Regions from separate parts of the Mesorhizobium sp. M0800 genome, predicted to be linked through region 2. Evidence: predicted binding sites of a transcription regulator. Region 2 holds the regulator's gene; the other holds the start of a gene.
What was found. The regulator PhoB, encoded in region 2, activates phosphate uptake and scavenging genes when phosphate is short. The targets are predictions, from matches to a motif close to TGTCATNNANCTGTCAT.
Positions count from the first base shown of each region.

Region 1 (11,536 bases), on a different contig from region 2:
CCGCGCCGACCACTTTCGCCGACTTCTCAAAACGCTTGCGCTCGTTCGGGTCGAGATAGAGCTTGCGCAGGCGGATGGTCTTCGGCGTCACTTCGACCAGCTCGTCGTCCTGGATCCAGGCCAGCGCGCGTTCCAGCGTCATGCGGATCGGCGGTGTCAGCTTCACCGCCTCGTCCTTGCCGGCGGCGCGGATGTTGGTCAGCTTCTTGCCCTTGAGCACGTTGACTTCGAGGTCGTTGTCCCTGGAATGGATGCCGATGATCATGCCCTGATAGACCTTGACGCCGGGGTCGATGACCATCGGGCCGCGGTCTTCCAGGTTCCACATGGCGTACGCCACCGATTCACCCTGTTCGTTGGAGATCAGCACGCCGTTGGTACGGCCCGGCAGCTCACCCTTGTAAGGTTCATAGGCGTGGAACAGCCGGTTCATCACAGCGGTGCCGCGCGTGTCGGTCAACAGTTCCGACTGGTAGCCGATCAACCCGCGCGTTGGTGCGTGGAAGACGATGCGCTGGCGATTGCCGCCCGAAGGGCGAAGCTCGACCATCTCGGCCTTGCGCTCCGACATCTTCTGCACGACGACGCCGGCATGCTCCTCGTCGACGTCGATGACGACTTCCTCGACCGGCTCCAGTAATTCGCCGCTGTCGCCCTTCTGCATGACGACGCGCGGCCGCGACACGGCGATCTCAAAACCTTCGCGGCGCATCGTCTCGATCAGCACGGCCAGCTGCAATTCGCCGCGGCCGGAGACGAAGAACGAATCCTTGTCCGGCGATTCCTCGATCTTCAGCGCGACATTGCCTTCAGCCTCGCGCAGCAGGCGGTCGCGGATGACGCGGCTGGTCACCTTGTCGCCTTCGGTGCCGGCCAGCGGGGAATCATTGACCAGGAACGACATCGTCACGGTCGGCGGATCGATCGGCTGCGCATGCAGCGGTTCCGTCACCGACGGGTCGCAGAACGTGTCGGCGACGGTGCCCTTCGACAGGCCGGCAATAGCGACGATGTCGCCCGCCTGCGCCTCGTCAATGGGCTGGCGCTCGAGCCCGCGGAAAGCAAGGATTTTCGAGATTCGGCCGGTTTCGACCTGGGTGCCGTCATGGTGCAGCACCTTGACCGCCTGGTTGGATTTCAGCGTGCCGGATTCGATACGGCCGGTGATGATGCGGCCGAGGAACGGATTGGCTTCCAGGATGGTGCCGATCATGCGGAACGAGCCGGGATGAACGGTCGGCGCCGGCACGTGCTTGATGACGAGGTCGAACAGCGGCGCCAGAGCCTGGTCCTTCGGACCTTCGGGGTTTTCCGAGACCCAGCCGTCGCGGCCTGAACCATAAAGGATAGGGAAGTCGAGCTGCTCGTCGGTGGCGTCAAGTGCTGCAAAAAGATCGAACACCTCGTTGACCACTTCGACGTGACGGGCATCGGGCCGGTCGATCTTGTTGATGACGACGATCGGCTTCAGTCCAACCTTGAGCGCCTTGCCGACGACGAATTTGGTCTGCGGCATCGGCCCCTCGGCGGCGTCGACCAGCACGATGGCCGAATCCACCATCGACAGAATGCGCTCGACCTCGCCGCCGAAGTCGGCGTGGCCGGGCGTGTCGACGATGTTGATGCGGGTGTCCTTCCAGTCGACCGAGGTCGCCTTGGCCAGGATGGTGATGCCGCGTTCCTTTTCGAGGTCGTTCGAATCCATGGCGCGCTCGGCGACGCGCTGGTTGTCGCGGAACGAGCCGGACTGTTTCAGAAGCTGGTCGACGAGGGTGGTTTTTCCATGGTCGACGTGCGCGATGATCGCGATATTGCGGATTTTCATGTTTCGGTCTCGGGAGCGTTGCAGGCAGCAGGCCAAAAGGCGCTGCCTCTTTCGGTTGGGCGGCTCATACAGGGTTTTTCGCAATTGCGAAAGAGGAGGCGAGCCACCAAATAAAGTCACCAAATCTTAAATGTCTTGGTGTGAAGTGGAATTATTAACCAAGGCGGAACCTTTCATGGTCCGGACAGTTCGAATTTCATGATCGAGATAGGCATCAAACTCCGGCCGATTTTGGCATGTACCGCGCTCGCCGTCCTCCTCGCGGCCGGCGCGGCGCAGTCGGCGGCGTCGTTCAAGGAGACGCGGTCTGCTTTGCCATCCGACAAGCCGTCGGCGGAGCAGCTTTTTGCCGATGCTCCCGATGGCGTCGATCCGGTGGTGACCGGGCCGGTCAGCGCCGCCTTGAAGCAGCGGCAGCAAAATGCCGGATGCGACAGCGCCGTCTGGCCCAACATTCCCGTCGTCTGCTATCCCGATTGATATACGTCCTACCCTCGGGCTGGCCCGAGGGTAGCGGCGCCGTCGCTCACGCCGACCGCACCGGATCGAGCGTGACCTTGTAGAGTTCGCTGTCGTCGCGATCCATCAGCCGCACCGTCAACTGCTCGGTGGCGCCATCGATTTCGACGAGCCCGAAGAACTGCAGGCCGGCCGAAGGCGGCAGGTTTTGACCCTGTTCGGCAGTTGGTGCCTTTATGAACTTCAGCTCCGGGCCGAATGTCATATCGAAACCATTAGGCCCGAACGTGCCGGAATGGATCGGACCCGAAACGAATTCCCAAAACGGATTGAAGTCCTGGAACTGCGCCTTGTCCGGATTGTAGTAATGCGCGGCTGTGTAATGCACGTCTGCGGTGAGCCAGACAGTGTTGCTGATACCCGCATTCTTTATATAGCGAAGAAGGTCGGCAATTTCCAGCTCACGCCCTTTGGCCGGGCCATTGTCGCCATTGCTGACCGCCTCGGCCCCTACCTTCTTGGTGCCGTCGTTCCAGACGACGAGGCCGAGCGGCATGTCGGCGGCGATGATTTTCCAGGTTGCGTTGGAATTCGCCAGTTCGCGCTTCAGCCACTTGATCTGCTGTTCACCGAGGATGCGCGATTGGGGCGTCATCGTCTCCTGCATATCCGGACCGTTGGGGCCGCGGTAGGAACGCATGTCGAGGAAGAACACGTCGAGCAGCGGACCATAGGCGATCTTGCGGTAGACGCGGCCGGGCTCCGACGGCTCGTAACGGATCGTCGTCATTTCGTGGAAGGCGCGCGCCGCACGTGCCGCCAGCACATGGATGGATTTTTCAGTGTAGCGATCGTCGGCGCTCAGGTCCTTCGAGTCCGACCAGTTGTTCAGCACCTCGTGGTCATCCCACTGATAGAAGGTCGGACAGATGGCGCTGAGCGCCAGCACATGCCTGTCCATCATGTTGTATTTCCACTGCGCCCGGTATTCGTCCAGCGTCTCGGCAACCTTGCGCTTCTCATCGATCAGCACTTTGTTTTTCCACTTGCCGCCGTTGGGCAGGTCGACCTCGTCCTTCATCGCACCATCGGCATAGATCGTATCGCCCGAATGCAGGAAGAAGTCGGGCGTGTGCTTGGCAATGGTGGCGTAGGTCTTCATGCCGGTCTCGTCGATGCCCCAGCCTTGGCCGGCGGTGTCGCCCGACCAGGCAAAGCGAATGTCGCGCTTCGAGGCAGGTGCCGTGCGGAAGCGGCCGACGACCGGCTCGGAAACGGCGTTGATGTCGGCAAGATCGGCCGCGACCATGCGGTAGAAGATGTCCTGGTCGGAGGCGAGATCGGTAAGCAGCCGCTTCACCGTATAATCGCTGGCCGGCGAGGTATCGAGCGGCGCCAGGCGGACGGCATTGGTGAAGCTTTCGGTCGACGACACCTCGAACATGACGCGCGACGGCCGGTCGGTGCGTGTCCAGACCATGCTGCTGGTGGCGTCGACGTCGCCGGACTGGATGCCATGGGTGAAAGCCGGGCGCTGATTGGCGCGCGAGTAATAGGGAAGGGCGAGGCCCGAGGCGCCGACCAGGCCAACGGCGCTGGCCGACGTGACGAAAGCGCGCCGCGTCATCGAAATCTTGTTCATGGCTGTCTCCTGGATGGCATTGAACGTCGCCGCCAAGCTCCAGCTTCAATGTTTCAGGCACATTTCGAAACGATGAAGGTTTGATAACAGTGAACAGGCTGGCGAATCTCCCTCCTTGAGGGGGAGATGTCGCCGAAGGCGACAGAAGGGGGTCGTCTCGCATGGAGCACCGACCTCTTGCGCCTGCGATAAGGGGCCGAGCCCGGTTGCACCGACCCCTCAGGCTGCTTCGCGGCCATCTCCCCGTCGGGGAGATTAGCGCTCAGCCGTCGCAGCTCAAGCCGGCTGCGGTTCCGGATCAAACGCCGGGCGGCTGGTGTTGATCAGCAGCGAGATGCAGGCGGCGGCTATTGCCGTCATGCCGGCGATCAGGAAGGCAAGCTGATAGTTGCCCTGAAGCTCACGCATGGTGCCACCGAAGGCAGCGGCGGTTGCCGCACCCACCTGGTGGCCGGCGACGATCCAGCCGAAGACGATCGGCCCGCTGCGGTCGCCGAACGCCTCGTTGGAAAGCCTGAGCGTCGGCGGCACGGTGGCGATCCAGTCCAGTCCGTAAAACACCGCGAAGATGATCAGGCTGGTCGCCGAGAAGCCGGAATAGGGCAAATAGATCAGCGACAGGCCGCGGATGCCGTAATAGACGCCGAGCAGCTTGCGCGGGTCGAAACGGTCGGTGAGCCAGCCCGACAGCGTCGTGCCGATAAGATCGAAGATGCCCATCATCGAGAGCAGGCCTGCAGCCTGCACTTCGCCAATGCCCATATCGCCGCAAAAGGCGATCAGGTGCGTGCCGACCAACCCGTTGGTGGTGAAGCCGCAAACGAAGAAGGTGGCGAACAGATACCAAAAGACGCGCGTGCCGGCGGCGCGGCGCAGCGTGCTCATCGTATGCGCGAGGAAATTGCCTTGCGCAGCAGGTGGTGCCGGCGGCACGTCGTCGAGCTCGGCGCCATAGCGCACCATGCCGATGGAGGCCGGCCGCTCCGGCACCAGCAGCCAGACCAGCGGCAGCAGGCAGGCGGTGGCAACCGAGACCGCGATGACAACCGGCTTCCAGCCACCCGACTGAGCCAGCGCGGCGATCAGCGGCAGGAAGACCAGCAGCCCGGTGGCACTGGACGCCGACATCAGTCCCATCACCAAGCCGCGATTGGTCTTGAACCAGCGGTTGACGATGGTCGCGCCGAGCACGGTGGCGACGGCGCCCGAGCTGACGCCGGAAAACACGCCCCAGGTGAGGAGCAGATGCCACGGTTTGGTCATCAACAGGCTGAGCGCGGTCGATCCCGACATCAACAGCAGCGCGGCAAGCAAGGTGCGGCGCAGCCCGATCCGCTCCATCAGCGCCGCGGCAAACGGCCCGGTCAGGCCATAGAGGAAGATGCCGGTGGCCGCCGCCAGCGACACCACGTCGCGCCGCCAGCCGAAACTGTTCTCCAGCGGCAGCATCATGACTGCCGGCGCCGAACGCAGGCCCGCTGCGATCAGCAGGCAGAGGAAGATGACGGCGACCACGACGAAAGCGTAGCGCTGGCCAAACGAGCGGGATTGAGCTATCATGTTACTGACCGGTACGTTGCAGGAGCGCGAAACATACGTACCGACCGGTAACATTGTCAACCAGCTAACCGGCAGACCAGGCATGAAAAGCATTGAACCAACGATCAAGGCGAATGACGCACCCCCGCCTCGCGCCGCCGAACGGATTCTCCAGGTGGCGCGCGATCTGTTCTACCGGCAAGGCATCAGGGCGATCGGCGTCGACGAGATCGTGCGGCGTGCCGGCGTCACCAAGCCCAGCCTCTACCGCAGCTTTCCGTCCAAGGACGAGCTGGCCGCATCCTACCTCCGGCACTATGACCTCGAATTCTGGGAGCGTTTCGACGAGGCGGTGGATGCCCATCCCGGCGATCCGCGCGCGCAGATCGTCGCCTTCCTGACGCGTGTCGGCAAGCGTACGCAAAGGCCCGATTATCGTGGCTGCGGCATGACCAATGCCGCGGTCGAATATCCCGAACATGGCCATCCGGCCCGCGTCGTGAGTGAGGCCAACAAGCAGGAACTGCGCCGCCGCTTGCGCGCCATGGCGGCGGCGATGGGCGCCGGCGACGCCGAGACGCTGGGCGACGGGCTGCTGCTGCTGATCGAGGGCGCCTATATTAGCGGCCAGCTGTTCGGTGCCGGCGGACCGGCGCAGTCGGTGGCCCGCAACGCCGATCTTCTGATAGAGGCAAGTTTGAAGAAATAGTGTTCCGTTTTACCAGACCACTGTGCGCAGCCTGACTTCCTCTAGGCTGCTGCTAAATTTGACGGTACGCTGCGCCCCCCGAACTGAGTTGTTCCGCCATGCGCGCTCTCTTGATCCCGCTTGCCCTCGCCGGCTTCTGCAATGCCGCCCGGGCCGGCGACATATCCAGCGTCTATACCGATCTCGTCTGGGAGAGGGACTGCGTGACCTATGCCCAGGCGGAGGAAGGCGACGGCGACTGGGCCGATCTCGCCTGTTCGGGCTACCGCGGTTACCCGGTGCTGGTTTCCTACGACGATGCGCGGGAATCGCTGTTCTACGGCTTTCCACCTGGCGATATGACCACGGTCTGGGAAAGCTTTTCCGGCCTCAATTCGGCTGGACCCAAAGTCGAGTGGCGGATCGAAACCAACGGCAAAACTGCCATTCCCTTCGCCGTCATTCATCGTCGCTCGATCAGCGATACCGAGGGCGAGAACAAGTCGACGGAAGTGCTGATCGTCGCCAAGGTTGCCCAGCCTGACGCCCACGAAGGCTGCACGATCGGCCTTGTGCTCGCCACCGGCAATCCCGCCGCCAACGATCAGGCGCGCAAGCTTGCCGACGAGAAGGCACGCACCTTCGCCTGCGGCAAGGACAAGCGTGAGGTGCTTGGCGACGCGCCCGCTTTCGGCCGCGTCGACAACTGATTATTTGCGCCCGACAATTACTTGCGCCTGGCCCGCTCGATTGCCTCGACGATCATCTTCTTGGCATAGGCCGCATCGTACCAGCCTTCGATCTTGACCCATTTGCCGGGTTCGAGATCCTTGTAGTGCTCGAAAAAGTGCTGCACTTGCTGGCGGGTGATGTCGGGCAATTGCGTGTATTCGTGGACGTCCTCGTAACGCAAGGTCAGCTTGGGTGAAGGCACCGCGATGACCTTCTCGTCCTGGCCCGCATTGTCCTCCATCACCAGCACGCCGATCGGCCGCACATTGATGACGCAGCCTGGCACCAGCGCGCGCGTGTTGCAGACTAGCACGTCGATCGGGTCGCCGTCGCCCGACAGCGTATGCGGTACGAAACCGTAATTGCCGGGATAACGCATCGACGTGTGCAGAAAGCGGTCGACGAACAGGGTGCCGGCTTCCTTGTCCATCTCGTACTTGATCGGCTCGCCGCCGATCGGCACCTCGATTATGACGTTGACGTCCTCGGGCGGGTTCTTTCCGCTGGCAATCGCTTCGATACGCATCGCTTTATCCCTCTCTCGATTGGAGATCGATAGCGGGCGACGGCGAATGGTGCAATGCGGCGAATGGTACGGGGAGATCCTCCGAACCGAAAACCGGCCGGATCATGCGCTGTCCGTCATTCCCAGACGAAAGCGACCTTCTTCAGCGCCTTCTGCTCGAATATCTCGACGCCTTCGGCAACATCGCGGCCACCGGCGCCGGCATAGAAGGCAAGTGCGTTCTGATTGTCTTCCAGCGCCCAGACCACCATGCCTTTCAGGCCATGGTCGGCCAGCCGTGCCCGCGCGGCCGAGAACAGCCGGCTCCCGAGCCCGATGCCTTGATATTCCGGCCGCAGGTAAAGTTCGTAGATCTCGCCCTGCTGCCTGAGTTCGCGGGCGCGGTTCTTGCCGATCGTCGCATAGCCGGCAATTTTGCCGCCGATTTCGACGACCAGGACGGTGGCAGCGCGGCGAATGGCATTCGCCCACCAGTCGGCGCCGCGGCGGTTGATCATCGATGTCAGCGTGCGGTGCGGGATGATGCCCGAATAGGCGCCGCGCCAAGCCTCGAGATGCACGTCGGCAATGGCGGCTGCATCGCGTGGTTCGGCTTTCCTGATGTCGATGCTCAGCGTATTCATGATTGGTTAACCATAAACCCGCCGCGCCCGATTGCAAGAGTCCGGTAAACCGCCGCGATGCTTTCACACAGCCGGACGGTGCGTCCTTGAGACGCTGCGAAACCGCTTTGGCGAGATCAAATCTCGACCAGATGGTCGTCCAGTTCGTTGCTGTCGCCGGTCGAGACCGGAAAATGCTCGGCCAGTACCGCACCGACTGCTTGGATCGCCTTGACGAACCCCTCGGCAAGCCGATCGTCGCCGGCATGCGCCGTAAGGTCGCGGACGACACCGTCCCAGACATGCTGGCCGACACGAGAATCGATCCCGCTGTCGGCGACCACCTCGGCGTAGCGCTCGGCAATCGAGACGAACACCAGCACGCCAGTGCGCGCCGTGGTGCGGTGGACGTTGCGGGCGAGGAACTGCTTCATCGCATTGGCGTGGGCGGCCTGGTAGCGCAGCCGCCTCGGCACCAAATGGATGCGCAATGCCGGCAATGCCCACAACAGGATGAGCACACTGGCAAGCGCCAGAAGCTCGGCGATGACGAAATGCGGCAAGCGGATCGACAGCCACCAGGCTTCCAGCCCATAACCGACGGCGAGGCTGACGACGAGCATGCCGAGCATCGCCATGAAAGCGGCCGGGAAGAAATAGCCGTCGCTGGCATGCGCCACGACGCAGTAGATCTCGCCGTCGGTCTTTGATTCGGCAGCGCGGATCGCACCGGCGATGCGCTCATGATCCTCGGGGCTGATCGGTCGTGTTGCCATGATTGATGTCTCACCAGCTTCCTGAAGAACCGCCGCCGCCGGACGAACCGCCGCCGCCTGAAAACCCGCCGCCGGAACTTCCAGACGACCAACTGCTGCCGGAACTTCCAGACGACCAGCCACTGCCAGACGAGGTCCCAGACGTCCACCCACCGCCACCGGAGGATGACGAAGCTGGCCCACGGCCGTAGCGGAACGTCATGCCCAGCCACTTGTACACGCCCGGCGACAGTTTCGTGCCGAAGATCGGCGGCAGGAACGCCATTGCCAAGCCGCCGAAGAACATCGTCGCCCACAGGACAATGAACAGCATGAAGATGGGATCGACAGGATTGTCATTCGCCGGATTGCGCTTGCCGCGCGCCTCCAGTTCTTCGGGATTGCCTTCCAGCACCATGATCATGTCGTCGACGGCCTTGCTGATGCCGCCTGAGAAATCGCCGGCACGGAAGGCCGGCACCATGTCGTTTTCGATGATCAGCTTGGTGTGCAGGTCGGTCAGCGTGCCTTCCAGCCCATAGCCGACTTCGATGCGCATCTTGCGGTCGTTCGGCGCCACCAGAAGCAGGACGCCGTTGTTCTCCTTCGCCTGGCCCAGTTTCCAGGCGCGGAACAGCCGGTTGGCGTAAGGCTCGATCTCCTCGCCGTCGAGGCTGGGGATGGTCGCGACGACGATCTGGTCGGACCCTTTGGTCTCGAACTCGGCAAGCTTCTGCGTCAGCGCCGCCTTGGTCGCGGCATCGATGATGCCGGCATTGTCGACGACCCGTCCGGTCAGCGCCGGCAGTGCGGCGGCGAAGGCCGCGAAGCCGACCAGCAGCACCGCCATGGCCAACAGCGCGGTGCCGATCATTTTGATGAAACGGCCGGATTCCACCGGGCTGATGGCGTGTCTTGTCATCTCGTCACCAACTTCCCGAGGAGCCGCCGCCGCCGGACGAACCGCCGCCGCCGGAAAACCCGCCACCGCTTGAACCCGACGACCATCCCCCGCCGGAACCTCCCGACCAGCCGCCGGACGACCGCCGGTTTGGCTCGAAGGTCATGCCCAGCCAGCGATAGCGGCCGGGACCGATCTTCTGGCCGAAGATCGGCGGCAGGATGGAGGCTGCGAGGCCGCCGAAAAAGATGATTGCCCAGATGGCTATGAAGATCGTGAAGAACAGATCGTCGCTGTTGAACGGCGGCTGCTGGTTGCGTTCGCCGCGCGCCTCCAGTTCTTCGGGATTGCCTTCCAGCACCATGATCATGTCGTCGACGGCCTTGCTGATGCCGCCTGAGAAATCGCCGGCACGGAAGGCCGGCACCATGTCGTTTTCGATGATCAGCTTGGTGTGCAGGTCGGTCAGCGTGCCTTCCAGCCCATAGCCGACTTCGATGCGCATCTTGCGGTCGTTCGGCGCCACCAGAAGCAGGACGCCGTTGTTCTCCTTCGCCTGGCCGAGTCTCCAGGCGCGGAACAGCCGGTTGGCGTAAGGCTCGATCTCCTCGCCGTCGAGGCTGGGGATGGTCGCGACGACGATCTGGTCGGACCCTTTGGTCTCGAACTCGGCAAGCTTCTGCGTCAGCGCCGCCTCGGTCACGGCATCGATGATGCCGGCATTGTCGACGACCCGTCCGGTGAGGGTTGGCAGGTCGGCGGCGAAGGCGATGAGAGGGAGGAGGAGAAGGCTTTGGAAGACGAGCAGGAAGGCCAGGCTGGCGTTCTGTCGCGCCCCCCTCTGTCCTGCCGGACATCTCCCCCTCAAGGGGGGAGATCGGCTGTCACGGCTGTTTTCGCCAATCTCCAACGTTGCAGGACGGGCGGTGAGGCCAAAGCTGCCAATCTCCCCCCTTGAGGGGGAGATGCCCGGCAGGGCAGAGGGGGGCGCTACGGAGTGCAAGGCCAATAGGGACCACGCTCACCGGCTGTTCTTCACCCGCCTTGCGTGGTGTTGGTGCCGAAATCGACCTTCGGCGGCTGCATCTTGTCCTCCTCGATGGTGAAATTCGCAAACGGCTGGTTGCCGCGGAACCACAAGGTCGCCCAGATCACCGACGGGAAGGTCCTCAGCGTCAGATTGTACTCTCTCACTGCCTGGATATAGTCGCGGCGGGCGACCGTGATCCGGTTCTCGGTGCCTTCGAGTTGTGCTTGCAGCGCCAGAAAGTTCTGGTTGGCCTTGAGATCGGGATAGTTCTCCACCACCGCCAGCAGGCGCGACAGCGCGCTGGTCAGGCCGGCCTGGCTGTCCTGGAATTTCTTGAAGGCTTCCGGATTGTTCAGCGTTTCCGGCGTCACGGTCACCTGCGTCGCCTTGGCGCGCGCTTCGACCACGGCATCGAGCGTGTCCTTCTCGTGCGCGGCGTAGCCCTTGACCGTGTTGACCAGATTGGGGATGAGATCGGCGCGGCGCTGGTATTGATTCAACACCTCGCTCCATGCGGCCTTGGCGTTTTCCTCAGCCGTCGGAATGGTGTTGTAGCCGCAGCCGGCAAGCAGCGGCAGCATGACGGCCATGACCAGGAACGCAGCTAGATTACGAAAGATTGGCGGCGAAGAAAGGCGCTGGGCAAGCATGATAAGTCCCCTCGATAGCATTGGCAGGCGAAGCATTAGCACAATCCTTGCGTAAGAAAATGACTTCGGCCGAGAAGTGTTACTGGTTTCTGCCATTCGCCGTCGGGCCCTGTGACAGACGAGGCGAACGGGTTAAGCTCGGCATAAAACGGGACATCACCATGGCGAAACGCCACGACAGCGACGC
Region 1 covers NZ_JAMYOZ010000008.1:19,260-30,795, reverse strand. Annotated here, with positions in the region: gene typA (translational GTPase TypA) at 1-1,825, opposite strand, end outside; gene NKI18_RS12660 (hypothetical protein) at 2,024-2,305, shown strand; gene NKI18_RS12655 (alkaline phosphatase D family protein) at 2,352-3,926, opposite strand; gene NKI18_RS12650 (MFS transporter) at 4,203-5,486, opposite strand; gene NKI18_RS12645 (TetR/AcrR family transcriptional regulator) at 5,569-6,174, shown strand; gene NKI18_RS12640 (hypothetical protein) at 6,273-6,863, shown strand; gene ppa (inorganic diphosphatase) at 6,881-7,411, opposite strand; gene NKI18_RS12630 (GNAT family N-acetyltransferase) at 7,528-8,034, opposite strand; gene NKI18_RS12625 (TPM domain-containing protein) at 8,151-8,789, opposite strand; gene NKI18_RS12620 (TPM domain-containing protein) at 8,800-9,642, opposite strand; gene NKI18_RS12615 (TPM domain-containing protein) at 9,695-10,537, opposite strand; gene NKI18_RS12610 (LemA family protein) at 10,705-11,349, opposite strand; gene NKI18_RS12605 (hypothetical protein) at 11,511-11,536, shown strand, end outside.
Region 1: a site for PhoB is predicted at 3,999-4,015, ahead of NKI18_RS12655 (alkaline phosphatase D family protein). Genes of this name have one in related genera too.

Region 2 (11,536 bases):
TTTTCTCACCGAGCTCTGCCCGCGCCCGCTCAGGCGCCCGATCGGCATCGCGGTCGAGCTATTGGCCGGCATTCCCTCGATCATCTATGGTATCTGGGGCCTGTTCGTGTTCGCGCCGTTCCTGCAGACGACGATACAGCCCTTCATCATCAACGTCTTCCACGGCGTGCCGGGACTATCCAGCCTTTTCGCTGGCCCTCCTTACGGCATCGGCCTTCTGACCTCGGCGCTGATCCTCGCCATCATGGTGCTGCCCTTCATCACCTCGATCACCAAAGACGTCTTCGATACGGTGCCGGCGGTGCTGAAGGAATCGGCCTATGGCATCGGTTGCACGACCTGGGAAGTGACCCGGCGCGTGGTCATTCCCTATACCCGCATCGGCATCATGGGCGGCGTCATGCTTGGCCTCGGCAGGGCGCTCGGCGAGACCATGGCGGTGACCTTCGTCATCGGCAACGCCCACCGCATCAGTGCCTCCCTGTTCGCGCCGGGCACGACGATCTCGGCGACCATCGCCAATGAATTCACCGAGGCCGACGGCGACCTCTACACCTCCTCGCTGGTCTCGCTCGGCCTGATCCTCTTCGTCATCACCTTCCTGATCCTTGCCGCCGCCCGCTATATGCTGATGCGGATCGACGCTCGTACGGGAGCCTGACCGATGTCGACATCCTCATCGCTCCACAGCCGCCGCAAAGCCAGGAATTCGGTGATGATGGCGCTTTGCGTCGTCGCCGCCGGCATCGGGCTTGCCTGGCTGGCGCTCATTCTCGGCGCACTGGTCTATAAGGGCACAGCCGGGCTTTCGCTCGCGGTCTTCACCGAGATGACGCCACCACCGGGCGAGGCCGGCGGCCTGCTCAATGCCATCGCGGGCAGCCTGCTGATGACGATCATCGCCGTTGTCGTCGGCACGCCGGTCGGCGTGCTGGCGGGAACCTACATGGCCGAGTATGGACGCTTTTCGCGCATCACCACCGTCGTCCGCTTCATCAACGACATCCTGTTGTCGGCGCCGTCGATCATCATCGGCTTGTTTGTCTATGAGCTGATGGTGCGGCCAATGGGACATTTCTCGGCCATTGCCGGCGCCGTTGCGCTTGCCATCCTGGTCATTCCGGTGGTCGTGCGCACCACTGAAGACATGCTCAACCTGGTGCCGAACGCGTTGCGTGAAGCCGGTGCCGCGATCGGCGCGCCACGCTGGGTGGTGATCCGTTCGGTCGCCTACCGCGCCGCATTGTCCGGTATCGTCACCGGCATATTGCTGGCGATAGCACGCATCTCCGGCGAGACGGCGCCGCTGCTCTTCACCGCGCTCAACAACCAGTTCTGGAGCAGCAATATCAACGCGCCGATGGCCAGCCTGCCGGTGACCATCTTCCAGTTCGCTCTCAGCCCTTACGAGGAATGGCAGCAACTGGCGTGGACCGGCGCACTCATAATCACCCTGACGGTTCTGGGCTTGAGCATCCTCGCCCGCAGCCTTACCGGACGCAGAGAGGACAGATGACACAGATGTTGTCCCCAGACATGACGATGGCCGAAACGGTCGCCGAGAAGACGAAGATCGAGGTCAAGAATCTCAACTTCTACTACGGCCAGAGCAAGGCGCTGAAGGACATCAGCCTGTCGCTGCCTGAGCGCAGTGTCACGGCCTTCATCGGCCCTTCGGGCTGCGGGAAATCGACGCTGCTGCGTGTGTTCAACCGCATCTATGAGCTCTACCCAAAACAGACGGCCGAGGGCCAGGTGCTGCTCGACGGCAAGAACATTCTCGACCGGTCGCAGGATCTCAACCTCCTCAGGACCAAGATCGGCATGGTGTTCCAGAAGCCGACGCCGTTCCCGATGTCGATCTACGAGAACATCGCCTTCGGCGTCAGGCTCTACGAGAACCTCGGCAAGTCCGAGATGGACGGCCGCGTCGAACAGGCGTTGAAGCGCGCCGCGCTGTGGAGCGAGGTCAAGGACAAGCTCAACGCCAGCGGCTTGAGCCTGTCCGGCGGCCAGCAGCAGCGGCTCTGTATCGCCCGCACCGTGGCCGTGAAGCCGGAAGTCATTCTGCTCGACGAACCGGCTTCGGCCCTCGACCCGCTGTCGACTGCCAAGATCGAGGAACTGATCGACGAATTGCAAGCCGACTACACGATCGTCATCGTCACCCACAACATGCAGCAGGCGGCGCGTGTGTCGCGCCAGACCGCCTTCATGTATCTGGGTGAACTGGTCGAGTTCGACCGGACCGAGAAGATCTTCACGTCGCCCCGCGAGAAGCGCACGCAGGACTACATCACTGGCCGCTTCGGCTGAGCCGTTCCGATCATGCATATGAGGACAGGACCATGGGCGAACACACAGTCGCTTCTTTCGACGAGGATCTCGAGCAGATCAGCAAGCTGATCCGCGACATGGCCGACCTCGCCGGTTCGATGGTCGGCGGGGCGACCAAGGCCCTGTTGAATTCCGACAACGTGCTGGCGCAACGCGTCGTTTCCGACGACGCCATCATGGATGCGCGTCAACGCGAACTGGACGACCGCGCCATCACCCTGATCGCCAAACGCCAGCCGATGGCCCACGATCTTCGCCATGTGGTCGGAGCGATCCGCATGGCGGGCGACCTCGAACGCATCGGCGACCTTGCCAAGAATATCGCCAAGCGCGTGAGTGCGGTCGGCCTCAGCGCCACGCCGCGGGACCTGTCGCATTCCATCGACGCGATGGCGCAGCTGGTTCTCATCCAGGTGCAGGGTGTCATCGAGGAATATGCTGCAGGCGATGCGGCCGCGTTGGCCAAGCTGCGTGCCGCCGACGAGCGCATCGACGTCAAATACACGTCCGTGTTCCGCGAGCTCTTGACCTACATGATGGAAGATCCGCGCAACATCACCGCTTGCACGCACCTGCTGTTCTGCGCCAAGAATCTGGAGCGGATCGGCGACCATGTCACCAACATCGCCGAAAATGCGTATTATGTGCTGACCGGCGAGCAATTGCCGGTCAATCGTCCGAAGCAGGACGAAACGACAATGTCCGCACCGGTGACATGATGGGGGTGCCCAGCCGATGATCGCACCACGCATAATGGTGGTGGAGGACGAGGAGCCGTTGGGTGTGCTGCTCCGCTACAATCTCGAATCCGAAGGCTACCAGGTCGAGGTGGTGACACGCGGCGACGAAGCCGAGATCCGTTTGCAGGAGAATGTGCCCGACCTTTTGGTGCTCGACTGGATGATACCAGCGGTTTCCGGCATCGAGCTCTGTCGTCGGTTGCGGGTGCGCCCCGAAACCGAGCGGCTGCCGATCATCATGCTGACCGCGCGCGGCGAGGAGAGCGACCGGGTGCGCGGTCTTTCGACCGGCGCCGACGACTATCTGGTGAAACCGTTTTCGACACCAGAATTCATGGCCAGGGTCAAGGCGCTGCTGCGGCGCGCCAAGCCGGAAGTGCTGTCCAGCGTGCTGAAGGTCGGCGACATCGTGCTCGATCGCGAATCGCACAGGGTCTATCGCAAGAAGAGCGAAATCAGGCTCGGGCCGACCGAATTCCGGCTGCTCGAGTTCATGATGCGGCATCCGGGCCGTGTCTTCTCGCGCAGCCAGTTACTCGATAATGTCTGGGGCGAGACAATCTACATCGACGAACGCACCGTCGACGTGCATGTCGGGCGGCTGCGCAAAGCCGTCAACAACGGCCGGATGCCGGATGTCATCCGCACCATCCGCGGTGCCGGCTATGCGATCAGGGAAGATTGACCCGCCTGGTCAGGCTACGTTCTTTCTGACGCTGGGCCTCATTTGCGCGCCCGGCGCGAAAATCTCCTGGTCGACGAAGCTTAACGCCCGCATCGCGCAGCCTTCGCGGATCAGCGGCAATTCGTTCGGCTCTGTATCGAAGGAGATCGAGCCTGAATGCTGACCGCCGGCGGTCTGGGCGATTGCCTTCCGCAAGGCCGGCTCGATCAGATCGAAGGCGGCGGCACTGGCGCCGACCATCGCGACCGGTGCCGGATCGATCAGCGCGAACAGCGAGCCGAGACCGAAACCCAGCGCCTCGCCGGCCTTGCGGTAGGCCTCGCGTTCCGGCCCATCTTTCTCGCGCGCCCGAGCCGCCAGTGCTCGCATGTCGGCGTCGCTGACGTCGGCGACCGGTTCGCTGTCGTCGCTCATCTGCCTGGCGTTGCGCCAGATGGCGTAGTTGCCGGCATAGGCCTCGATGCAGCCGCGCCGCCCGCAACGGCAGAGCGCGCCGCCCGGACGATGGATCATGTGGCCAAATTCGCCGCCCGAGGAATGCGTCCCGGTGAACAGTTCGCCCTTCAGCACCAGCCCCATGCCGATGCCATGCGAAAGCAGGATGGCGATGAAGTCGTCGCGATAGCGATCCGGATTGCGCCAGCGCAAAGCCACCGCCATCATGTTGCAGTCGTTCTCCACCGTTGCCGGGATGCCGAATTCGCCCTCCAGCATGTCGGCAAAGGCGATGTCGGTCTGCGGCGTGATCGGCGACCACAGCATGGCGCGTGCAGGGGAGTCGGTAATGCCCTGAATCGCCAGGGCGATGCGGGCGACACTGCGGACGTCAAGGTCTGGATCCTGCAGCCGGCGCCGGACGATGGCCATGCATTCACGGATCAGCTCGTCGCGCGGCATGGTCAGCGTGTCCAGCCGGCGCTGTTCCTCGGCGACCACCTGTCCCGTATAGTCGATAATGGCGGCCGACAGGAAATTCAGCGACAACACCACGGTCAGCACCGCCGCCGCTTCCGGGTTGAGGGCGAGGCCGACCTGCGGACGACCGCGTTTCAACGAAACGGGCTCACTTGCCTTGCTCTCGGCGAGGATGCCTTCCCGTATCAGGTCGGAAGAGATCGCCGATATGGTCGAATGACTGAGGCCGGTGGTAGCTGCGATCTCAGTACGCGATGGCTGGCCGGCCCGGCGCACCGCCGAGATCACCATCGCCCGGTTGCGCCGGCGCAAATCGTCATGGCGGATTCCGACCGACATTGTTTTGCTTTCCTCCCGGTTGCCGCGGCCGCTCATGAACCGGAAGCCGTCGGTAATGTCCGACAAATAGTGTCGGATGCAGGCAAATAGTGTCAGATGCAGGTGGCGCTGTCATCGTTTATTCCGACGCTCGAAAAAACTCGCAGAGTCATCAAAATCCATCAGAATCGATGTTGACAGCAGCCGGAGATCGGGCCAGTATTTTTTCGAGGCTCGAAAAAATTAGAGCTTCTAAGCTGGTCTTTGAGCCAATTGGTCACGCCGTACGCGGCGCAGGGAGGATATGATGAAGAAATTCACGACCGCCATTCTGGCGGGTGTCGCCATGACGCTGGCGCTGGCGTCGGCGGCGCAGGCTAAAGACAAGGTCATCGGCGTTTCCTGGTCGAACTTCCAGGAAGAGCGCTGGAAGACAGACGAGGCCGCAATGAAGGCGGCCATCGAGGCCGCAGGCGACAAGTATATTTCCGCCGACGCACAGTCCAACCCCGGCAAGCAGCTCACCGACGTCGAGAGCCTGATCTCGCAGGGCGCCAACGCACTGATCATCCTGGCGCAGGACGCCTCGGCCATCGGGCCGGCCGTGCAGAAGGCACTGGACGAAGGCATCCCGGTCGTCGGCTATGACCGGCTGATCGAGAACAAGGACGTGTTCTATCTGACCTTCGACAACAAGGAAGTCGGCCGCATGGAGGCCCGCGAAGTCTTCAAGGTGAAGCCGGAAGGCAACTACGTCTTCATCAAGGGTTCGGGTTCCGATCCGAATGCCGATTTCCTGTTTGCCGGTTCGATGGAGGTGCTGAAGGAGGCCATCGACGGCGGCAAGATCAAGAATGTCGGCGAGGCCTATACGGACGGCTGGCTGCCGGCCAACGCTCAGAAGAACATGGAACAGTTCCTGACCGCCAACGACAACAAGATCGATGCCGTGGTCGCCGCTAATGACGGCACTGCCGGCGGCGTCGTCGCCGCGCTGACGGCGCAAGGGCTGGCCGGATCGGTTCCGGTTTCGGGCCAGGACGGCGACCACGCCGCGCTGAACCGCATCGCGCTCGGCACACAGACCGTGTCGGTGTGGAAGGATGCGCGCGAGCTCGGCAAGAATGCCGCCGAGATCGCCTCGCAACTGGCCGACGGCAAGCAGATGACCGACATTGCCGGCGTGAAGGATTTCACCACGCCCGGCGGCAATACCGTCAAGTCGCTGTTCCTGACCCCGGTCGCCATCACCAAGGACAACCTCAACGTCGTCATCGACGCCGCCTGGATCAAGAAAGAAGAAGTCTGCGCCGGCGTGACGGCTGGCACTGTTGCAGTCTGCAACTGAGCCGACGTTTCCGAGAAGTCCGAACGCCGCGGCCGCTCGCCGCGGCGTTTTTTCAACAAGAGTTGTTTTTCCGCTTCCGGCGGATAACCTCTAGGCTACTTCCGGCATCCGCGGCAGACGGCAACCCGGCGGGAGAAACATCATGACCGACACGACGTCCAACACGCCGGTCGACAGCACGGCAGACCGGGCACGGGAATCCGAGCTCGGCATCGTTGCTCGATTTCTCAAGGCAACCGAACTCGACACGCGCATGCTCGGCATGATCGGCGCGCTGCTGGTCATCTGGGTCGGCCTGCATGTCATTTCTAGCGTACGGCTCGGCGTCAATCCGTTCGACTTCGACAGCCGGACCTTCCTGACGCCACGCAATCTCTGGAACCTGTCGGTGCAGACTTCGGCCGTGGCCATAATGGCCGCCGGAATGGTGCTGGTTATCGTCATGCGCAATATCGACCTGTCGGTCGGCTCCGCCGAAGGCCTGATCGGCGTGGTCATGGGTTTTGCGCAGGTGCATTTCCTGGTGCGAATGGTCGGTCTGCAATTAGGCAACCCCTGGATCTGGATCCTGGCACTGGCCATCGGCCTGGCGCTTGGCCTTCTGATCGGAGCGTTCCAGGGATACATCATCGCTTATCTCGAGGTGCCGGCCTTCATCGTGACGCTGGGCGGCCTTCTGGTCTGGCGGGGTGCCGCATGGTGGGTCGTCAGTGGGCAGACGATTGCGCCGCTGGATGCCACTTTCCAGCTGATGGGCGGCGGACCGACGGGTTCGATCGGCGCGCGATGGAGCTGGATCGTCGGAATTGTCGCGTGCCTGGCGGTTGTGTTCATGCTGCTCAACGGGCGGGTGCAGCGCAAGCGGTTCCGCTTCCCGTTACGCCCGATCTGGGCCGAGACGTTCCTCGGGGCCGTCACTTGCCTTGTCATCATGGGCGCCATATGGCTTGCCAATTCCTATCCTTGGCCGGTCGGCATCGTGAACAGATATGCGGCGGCCAACAATATAACCGTTCCCGAAGGCGGGCTGTTCATCGCCCATGGCATCGCCATACCCGTGCTGATGGCTGTAGCCGTAGGGCTGATCATGACCTTCATCGCCAAGCGTACCCGTTTCGGCCGCTATGTCTTCGCCATCGGCGGCAATCCGGAAGCAGCCAACCTTGCCGGTATCAACACGCGCTGGGTGACCATGAAGGTGTTCATGATCATGGGCGTGCTGGCGACGATCGCCGCAGCGATCTCGTCAGCCAGGCAGAACTCGTCGACCAATGCGCTGGGCACGCTGGACGAGCTCCTGGTCATCGCGGCGGCGGTGATCGGCGGCACGTCGCTCGCCGGCGGCTCCGGCACAGTGCTCGGCGCCCTGCTCGGCGCGCTTTTGATGCAGTCGCTGCAGTCCGGCATGGTGCTGCTCGGCATCGATTCGCCGCTGCAGAGCATCGTTGTCGGAGCCGTGCTGGTGGTCGCGGTGTGGCTCGATACCGTCTATCGCAAACGGGTCTGAGCATGATCCCGCAAGGTGGAAACCGGTTTTCGTACAACTTGATGCTCAAGCAGGATCTATAGGGAGGAAGGACGAGCATGGCAGACAAAACCGCTCCCACGCCGCTGATCGACATGCGCAACATCTCCATCGCTTTCGGCGGCATTCGCGCCGTCGACGATGCCTCTGTCGACCTCTTCCCGGGCGAGGTGATGGCTTTGCTCGGTCACAACGGTGCCGGCAAATCGACGTTGATAAAAATCCTGTCCGGCGCCTACAAGCGCGATGCGGGCCAGATTTTCGTCAACGGCGAGGAGGCTTCGATCTCCAATCCCCGCGACGCCAAGAAGTACGGCATCGAGACGATCTACCAGACGCTGGCGCTGGCCGACAATGTCGATGCGGCCGCCAACCTGTTTCTCGGCCGCGAGCTGATGACCGGCTGGGGTACGCTCGACGACGTCGCCATGGAGGCCGAGGCGCGCAAGGTGATGGGCAGGCTCAATCCGCGTTTCCAACGCTTCAAGGAGCCGGTGGTAAAGCTTTCGGGCGGCCAGCGGCAGTCGGTGGCGATCGCCCGCGCCATCCTGTTCAATGCTCGCATCCTGATCATGGACGAGCCGACGGCGGCACTCGGGCCGCAAGAGACGGCGCAGGTCGGCGAACTGGTCAGGCAGCTCAAGGCCGACGGCATCGGCATCTTCCTGATCAGCCATGATATTCACGACGTGTTCGAGCTTGCCGACCGTGTCTGCGTCATGAAGAACGGTCGGGTTGTCGGAACGGCGCGCACAACCGACGTCACCCAGGACGAGGTGCTCGGCATGATCATCCTCGGCAAGTGCCCACCCGGCGCCATTCCGGGGCCGGGCGCGCTGAAGATCGCCGCATGAACGAGAATTAGCCGGCTAATCACAAGCCGCCAAAATGTGCCAGCCGTCACCATGCTTTGGCCTCGCCATTGTGTTGGCGTCGGGACTTGCCCATAAAGATGCCGAACCGTCCACGGGACGTATCAGCAATTGAAGAAGCTTTTTCCGACCGTCGCTTTTATCGCCGTCGCGCTGATCAGCCTGACGATGGCGGGTTTTGCCTATTTTGCCACCCAGGAGGCGGCCCGCATTAAATTCGAGGCGACGGCAGACGACGCGCTTAACCGGATCGAAAGCCGCATCGACCTGGACCTGTCGCTGCTGCGTTCGACCCGGGCGCTGTTCGACGCACGCAATGGCGGTATCTCACAGGGCGAGTTCAAGGCTTTCTTCAACGCGCTCGACATCGACAATAATTTCGCCGGCCTGCGCGGCATCGGCTTCCTCCGCCTGACGAAAACTGGCAACGAGGCGGCGGTCGAGCGCGACATCCTGCACGATCACGGCGCAAGCCATCCGATCTATCCCGACACGAACTTACCGTGGCGTACGCCCATCGTGCTGTTCGAACCGCTGGATCCGTCCAACAAATCCAGCATCGGCTACGACATGTTCACCGGGCCGGCGCGGCGCGAGGCGATCGAAAAGGCGATGGCCGACGACCAGCAGCACGCCAGCGGGCTCGTGCAGTTCGGCAAGGATACGGGTGCCGCGCAGACCTTTACCGGGTTCCTCGTCTTCGTCCGGCTCAATGTCGAAACCGCGCCGGACGCCGTGAACGCGACGAGATCCTCGACTGCCGGCTTCCTTTATGCGGCCTTCCGCGCCCGTGATCTGTTCCAGGCTGCGCTCAGCCGGGCACCATTGCTGCCGGTCAACACCGAGATCTATGACGGCACGGTGGACAGCGACAACCTGCTGTTCCAATCGGAAACGCCGCCTGTTTCGAGCCTCGGCGACAGGCTGCTGGTCACCCGCAAGATCACCGTCGCCGGCCGGCCGTGGGTCGTCCTGTTCAGGCCGACAAGTGCTTTCTCGCAACCTTCCTCGCGCGCCATCCCGGTGATGCTCGGATTGTTCGGACTGCTGCTTGCGGGCGCCATCGCGCTGGTGGCCCGCTATCAGGAGCGGGCCTATGAGGCGGTCTCGCTGCTTCACGAAACGACCGAAAAGAGCCTGCTGGAAAAAGACCTGATGCTGCAGGAGATGAAGCATCGCATCAAGAACTCGATCACGCGGGTGCTGGCAATCGCGCGCCAGACAGCATCGCACACCACCGACGTCCAGGAATTCTCGGCTTCTTTCTCGGCCCGGCTGCAGGCGATGGCGGCTTCCCAGGACATGCTGACGCGCTCACGCTGGCAGAAAGCCGATCTCGGCGACCTGCTGCGCATCGAGCTAGGCCAGGTGTTCGGCAGTGAGCTTCCTGAAGGGCTGCTGTCGGGACCGCAGGTTCTTCTCGATGAAAAGACGACGCAGGCACTCGGCCTCGTCTTTCACGAACTGGCGACGAATGCGCTGAAGCATGGCGAAGCCGGCAGTTCAGTCGGTGCGCTGAAGGTCGACTGGTCGCTCGAAGCCCGTAGCGGCACCCGGACATTGGCTCTCAACTGGCGCGAGGCCGGTCAGAAGAAGCTCGAGACACCGGCAAAGAGCGGTTTTGGCACCAGACTGATCGATCTCAACGTCACGCGCGAATTGCGTGGCACAATCAGGCGCGATTTTCGCGAAGATGGCTTGAACGTGGAAATCAGGGTTCCGCTGCCGGCCTGAAACGCCGTCTCGTGGGCCGCGTCGCAACAGCGCTCTAAAAGGGCAAACGCGGAGACAGGTGGCCTGCCTCCGCGTTTGCTGTTCGCCTGGAGCTCGAAACTAGTTGCAGCGAGCTGTGTAAATCCGGCCGTGACGATCTCTGTATTGGCAGTAGCCATTTTGCAGACGGCGAACGAGCAGACCGCCAATCGCACCAGCGCCGGCGCCGATCAAAGCGCCCTTGCCGCCGCCGACAGCGCCACCAATGAGCGCGCCGCCCACAGTGCCGATACCCACGTTCTCTTCCGTGGTGGTGCAGCCGCTGACCGCAACCACGGCAACCATGGCAATAATCATCTTCCGCATGGAGTCATCCTCACTTTTGTCCTCACTTTAATAAGCTCCAGCCGCCATTTAGCATGAAAGTACGGCCTTTGCCTGCACGATTTCATTGTTGATTAAGATAGTCTTTTTCGGGGCGTGCGCCGTTCGATGCTACCACGAACCCGGAAATCTCCAAGGACGCATCGAGCGTGCCGCTGGGACGCACGTTCCAGACGATCCTGTCATAGTCGTTCTCGAGCGCCGGATCGACGGCAAGGCATCTGGCGACGACATGTTGGGCCTGGCCCTGCAGGTCGGTGACCGCGAACGGGCACGGCCGAGCACTCGGGCAGTGGTTTCAAAGCGATCAAGCAGAGGCGAGTTCGATTCAGATCAGTTGGGACGCGGCGGTCAGGACGATCGCGGCCATAAGCGCGATGGTGGCGAAGCGGAGGGGCGAAGCACGAGGCGCGGGCGCTGCGGACACGTCGGGATCCTGAAAACCGCCCATCGAGACGCGAGCGGCCTGTTCCAGTCTGTTCAAGTCGGCAGCCGTCAAGGCCCATTCCCTTCATTTTGTGCCAAACTCAATCCGGTGGATCGGCACGTTCGCACAGGATCGGACTTTATGGTGAACAGTCGGTTAAAGATGGCGATGCGCAGCAAGCCTTCGCGCGGCGACCGCCGCTCGTTAATCCGTCTCGAAATTACCGTGAGGAACGACAAGGCGGTATTCGAGGCGGTTCCCGGTGATCTCAA
Region 2 covers NZ_JAMYOZ010000025.1:78,633-90,168, forward strand. Annotated here, with positions in the region: gene pstC (phosphate ABC transporter permease subunit PstC) at 1-661, shown strand, start outside; gene pstA (phosphate ABC transporter permease PstA) at 665-1,516, shown strand; gene pstB (phosphate ABC transporter ATP-binding protein PstB) at 1,513-2,316, shown strand; gene phoU (phosphate signaling complex protein PhoU) at 2,349-3,056, shown strand; gene phoB (phosphate regulon transcriptional regulator PhoB) at 3,073-3,762, shown strand; gene NKI18_RS24565 (ROK family protein) at 3,772-5,016, opposite strand; gene xylF (D-xylose ABC transporter substrate-binding protein) at 5,303-6,343, shown strand; gene NKI18_RS24575 (sugar ABC transporter permease) at 6,486-7,850, shown strand; gene NKI18_RS24580 (ATP-binding cassette domain-containing protein) at 7,928-8,722, shown strand; gene NKI18_RS24585 (CHASE domain-containing protein) at 8,852-10,474, shown strand; gene NKI18_RS24590 (YMGG-like glycine zipper-containing protein) at 10,574-10,819, opposite strand; partial or broken gene NKI18_RS24595 (hypothetical protein) at 10,902-11,108, opposite strand; gene NKI18_RS24600 (hypothetical protein) at 11,166-11,336, opposite strand; gene NKI18_RS24605 (sensor histidine kinase) at 11,469-11,536, opposite strand, start outside.